Regions from separate parts of the Massilia pseudoviolaceinigra genome, predicted to be linked through region 1. Evidence: riboswitches for the same ligand, from Rfam matches in the RefSeq annotation. Region 1 holds a riboswitch; the other holds the start of a gene.
The links. Region 1 has a riboswitch for thiamine pyrophosphate ahead of RBA40_RS01400 (TonB-dependent siderophore receptor). Riboswitches for the same ligand answer to the same signal wherever they lie in the genome.

Region 1 (2,466 bases):
GCCTTGACGCCAAATTCTACCTGCTTCGAGCGGCTCGGTTCGAGCGACGCGAATTGATTGGTGGTGCGCTTGGGTGCCACGCCGCCGTGTTCCATTCCATGCGCCAGCGAGCCGTAGATCGTCCAGTCGGACGTCGGGTTGTACACCAGCGCGACGTTCGGCAGCAGGAAGCTGGTGTCGGTGCTTGCGTTGCGCTTGATGGCGGCGTAGCGCAAGCCGGTGTGCAGCTTGAACTGCGCGCTCAGCGACAGGATGTCCTGCACCACAAAGCCGCGTTCATGATCGTTCAGGCGTTCCGTGAGCGGTCCGGTCGTGCGGCTCGCGTCCACCGGCGGTACGATCAGGTTGTTGTAGATATTGCTGAAGCCGACGTAGTCGTACACGTATTCGCCGGCCTTGTCGCTGCGCTCAAGATACGTCGCGCCGATGGTCAGTTCGTGGCCGATTGCGCCGGTGGCGAACTTACCCTGCAACAGGGCTTGCGCGCCGAGCGGCGACTTGCGTTCGCCCACGCTCTGGTAGTCATACACGTCGTAGTCGCCGTTCGAGCAGTAGCCCGGATAGAAACCCTCGCCCTCGTTGCTGCAGCCGTAAGGGAAGGCGGTGAAGTCGTCGCGCTTGAATTCATGCTTGTTGGCGGTAATGGTGGTGCGCCATGCGTCGTTGATCAGATACTCGAAGCGCAGGCCGATATTGCTGGTGCGCGTGTCGACCGGCTTGGTCCAGGGCTGCTCGTTGAGCAAGGTCTTGGCCGAGATATTGGTCGGCAGCGCGACGCCGCCAATGAGCTGGTAGCCGGGCGCGGTGATCTGCGATTTCTTCTGGTAGTCCATGTCGAGCTGCAGCAGCGCCTGGGGCGAGATCTGCCAGTCGAACGCGCCCGACACGAAGGAGCGCTCGCCGTCCGCGCCCTTGACGTAGGAGCGCAGGCGCTCGCCGGCGGCGTTGACGCGGTAGCCGAAGCGCTTGTCGTTGAAGCGGCCGCCCAGGTCCACCGCGCCGTACACGGTGCCGCGCTCGCGCGCTTCCACGGTGGCCGAGCGCAGTGGCGTGGCGGTCGGGCGTTTAAGCGCGTAGTTGACGATGCCGCCCGGCGCGGTCACGCCGGCCTGCAGGCCGGACAAGCCCTTCAGGATCTCGATGCGCTCCTTGTTTTCGAGCGGGATCTGGGTGTCGCCCGAGATGGCGATGCCGTCCTTGCGGTAGCTCGCGCCGTTATTGAGCGCGAAGCCGCGGATCGAGAACTGCTCGGCGTAGCCGACGGCGTTGTACGAATCGCTGACGCTGGCGTCGAACCTCATGGCGTCGGTGCTGTTGCGGATGCTGTAGTCCTGCATCTGCTCGCGGCTGATCGACACCACCGTCGCCGGCGTGTACAGCAGCGGCGTGTCGGAGAAACCGGCCACGCTGGCGCGCTCGGCGGCGATCTGCTTGGCGCCGGTGACGACAACTTCAGGCATCGACTGCGAGGTCGTTTGCGCGTGAACGGAAAAGGCGAACGCCTGCACGATGGACAGGGCGATGACGGACTGCTTGAATTTTGGCGATGACATAGTGTGCTCGTATTACGCGCCGGCGTGCGGTGCGTTGCTTGAAAAAGCCGGAGCCAACGGGGGAGCAAACAAAGGAGGGGACTACTTTGCGCTTTCCTTCGCTGGCATTATCCAGATCAGGTACGGAGGGTATCTCTCACCCGGAAAGTAACTTCCAGGACCCCTAGCGAATGGCGATTTTATCACAGCTGGCACGGGCGCAGCTGCCCGCGCCAGCGTGTGTGGCGTGCCTGACGCCCGTATTACAGGCTCATTTCCAGCACTTTGCGGCTCACGTCGAGCGTGACGTCGCGCTGTTCGCCGAGTTTGACCATGCGGTGCGCTTCGAGCGCGCTCAAGATGCCGTCCAGGTCCTTGGCGCCAAGGCCGTAGTCGCCCAGGCGCGTTTTCACCCCCATCTGCTCGAAGAATTCCTCGGTGCGGGTGATGGCTGCCTCGATGCGGGTATCTTCATCGCCGCCGGACAGGTTCCACACGCGTTCGGCGAACTGCAGCAGCTTGGCGCGCTTGCCCTCCTTGCGCACGCGCAGCATGCTCGGTAACACAATGGCGAGCGTCTGCGCGTGGTCGAGATTATGCAGGGCAGTCAGCTCGTGGCCGATCATGTGAGTCGCCCAGTCCTGCGGCACGCCGGCGCCGATCAGGCCATTCAGGGCGAGCGTGGCGCACCACATGACGTTGGCGCGCACGTCGTAATCGTCGGGATTGGCCAGTGCCTGCGGGCCTTCTTCGATGAGCGTGAGCAGCAGGCCTTCGGCAAAACGGTCCTGGACCTTGGCGCCGACCGGGTAGGTCATGTACTGCTCCATCACGTGCGCAAAGGCGTCCACCACGCCGTTGCCGACCTGGCGCGTGGGCAGCGAATAGGTCTTGCTCGGGTCGAGGACGGCGAACTTGGGGAAGCATTTGCGGC
Region 2 (2,466 bases), on a different contig from region 1:
CCGATCATGGCCGCGCCGATACCCGAGGTGATGTGGTCGTAGCCGGGCGCGATGTCGGTCGTCAAAGGCCCGAGGGTGTAGAACGGCGCTTCGCCGCACTGGTCCAGCTGCAGGTCCATGTTCTCTTTAATGAGCTGCATCGGCACGTGGCCCGGGCCTTCGATCATGACCTGCACGTCGTGCTTCCAGGCGACCTGGGTCAGTTCGCCCAGGGTCTTCAGTTCGGCCAGCTGGGCTTCGTCGTTGGCGTCGTAGATCGAACCCGGACGCAGGCCGTCGCCAAGGCTGAACGAGACGTCGTAAGCCTTCATGATGGCGCAGATGTCTTCGAAGTGCGTGTACAGGAACGATTCCTTGTGATGCGCGAGGCACCACTTGGCCATGATCGAGCCGCCGCGCGAGACGATACCGGTCAGGCGCGAGGCCGTCATCGGCACGTAGCGCAGCAGCACGCCGGCGTGGATGGTGAAGTAATCGACGCCTTGCTCGGCCTGTTCGATCAGGGTATCGCGGAAGATTTCCCAGGTCAGGTCTTCGGCCTTGCCGTTGACCTTTTCCAGCGCCTGGTAAATCGGCACGGTGCCGATCGGAACCGGGCTGTTACGGATGATCCATTCGCGCGTTTCGTGAATGTGCTTGCCGGTCGACAGATCCATGACGTTGTCGGCGCCCCAGCGGATGGCCCAGGTCATTTTTTCGACTTCCTCGCCGATCGACGAGGTCACGGCCGAATTGCCGATGTTGGCGTTGATCTTGACCAGGAAATTGCGGCCGATGATCATCGGCTCGACTTCCGGATGGTTGATGTTGGCCGGGATGATGGCGCGTCCGCGCGCGATTTCCTCGCGCACGAATTCGGCGGTGATGGTGTCCGGGATGCTGGCGCCGAACGACTGGCCCGGATGCTGGCGGCCCAGCAGCTGCGCGCTGCGCTTGCCCATCGGGCCGGACGCTTCGAGCTCCTGCAGGTACTCCTGGCGGCGCAGGTTTTCGCGGATCGCCACGTATTCCATTTCAGGCGTGATGATGCCGCGGCGCGCGTAGTGCATCTGCGTCACATTGGCGCCGGCCAGCGCGCGGCGCGGGGTGCGCTGCAGCTGGAAGCGCAGCGCGGCCAGCGCCGGATCGTCCAGGCGCGCCTGGCCGTAGGCCGAGCTGGGGCCGGCCAGTTCTTCGGTGTCGCCACGCTCCAGAATCCACGGCAGGCGCGGGGTACCGAGACCCGAGCGGATGTCGATCTGCGCTTCCGGATCGGTGTACGGGCCGGACGTGTCATATATATACACGGGCGGATTCGGTTCGGCGCCAAATGAGGCGGCGGTATCGGACTGGCTGACGGCGCGCATCGGCACGCGCAGGTCGGCGCGGCTGCCCTGGGCATAGACTTTGCGGGAATTCGGGAAAGGCGCGATGGCGGCTTCGTCCACCGTGGCGGTGGCCGAATCGAATTTGAGCGGGGTTTTAAGCGGTGCGTTCATGTGGCTCCATTGCGTGCAGGAGCCAGCAAAGGAGTAGGAGCGGCCGGGATGGCAGCCGTGACGGCGCATCCATGGAACTCACTGGCTTCCCTTCGCTGGCATTATCCAGATCAGGTTCAGAGGGTGTTTCTCACCCGCGCGTCGCTCAGCGACTTGCAGGACCCCTAGCGTGTGCCGCCTTGCGGCAGCGTGCGCAATTATACCTGTTGATCCGCCCGACAAGATGGCTTTTTCGGCACGCCATTCGCGGTGATCTGCCACAACACCCGCCCGAGCCGGAATGGGACACTGAACCGTTGGCTTGCCCGCCATGATTGCCAATTCGACCAGATCGTTGCCGTGGACGCGCAAAACCATAACACCAATTTTCACGGCAGGCGGTGAGCGCACGGCAGGACTACTAATTTCCAAGATAAAACAACAGTTATCGAAGCGATCAAATATCTTGATTGATTGCTCTAATCGTTTCCCAATACACTTAATTTCTGGTCCCATGGGCACGCCAGTCACCAACGCCTGCGGCACCCTTGAAACGATCATTCCGGAGAACTGCCATGATGCATACCAAGCCTGAAATGTCCCCCATCGCCAGCGCCGTCAAATTGTTGTTGGCGACCGTCGCCGCCGGTGTCGTCACGCATGCGTCCGCGGCGGCGGACACGACCCGCGTGATCGTCGCGTTCAAGCCGGGCAAGGCGGCCATCGTCAAGGCGGCGGTGGCGGGCGCTCACGGTGCGGTCAAACACGAGATCCACGGCATGAATGCGATGGCGATCGAGGTGCCGGCCAAGGCCCTGAACGGACTGCTGCGCAATCCGAACGTCGAGTACATCGAGGAAGACGTGGTGCGCAAGGCGTTCGCCCTGACGTCGGCGTCGACCGGCACGCCTTATGCGACCGGCCAGCTGGTGCCGTACGGGATCAAGCTGGTGCAGGCCGACCTGCTGCCGGACGCGAACGCCGCCAACCGCAAGGTGTGCATCATCGA

Region 2: linked by a shared signal. The riboswitch ahead of thiC (phosphomethylpyrimidine synthase ThiC) and the one ahead of RBA40_RS01400 (TonB-dependent siderophore receptor) in region 1 are both predicted to bind thiamine pyrophosphate.

The regions. Positions count from the first base shown of each region.
Region 1 is NZ_JAVCWL010000001.1:299,795-302,260, forward strand. Features, by position in the region: gene RBA40_RS01400 (TonB-dependent siderophore receptor) at 1-1,553, opposite strand, end outside; TPP riboswitch at 1,630-1,728, opposite strand; gene RBA40_RS01405 (iron-containing alcohol dehydrogenase) at 1,796-2,466, opposite strand, start outside.
Region 2 is NZ_JAVCWL010000017.1:121,896-124,361, reverse strand. Features, by position in the region: gene thiC (phosphomethylpyrimidine synthase ThiC) at 1-1,478, opposite strand, end outside; TPP riboswitch at 1,549-1,654, opposite strand; gene RBA40_RS17960 (S8 family serine peptidase) at 2,033-2,466, shown strand, end outside.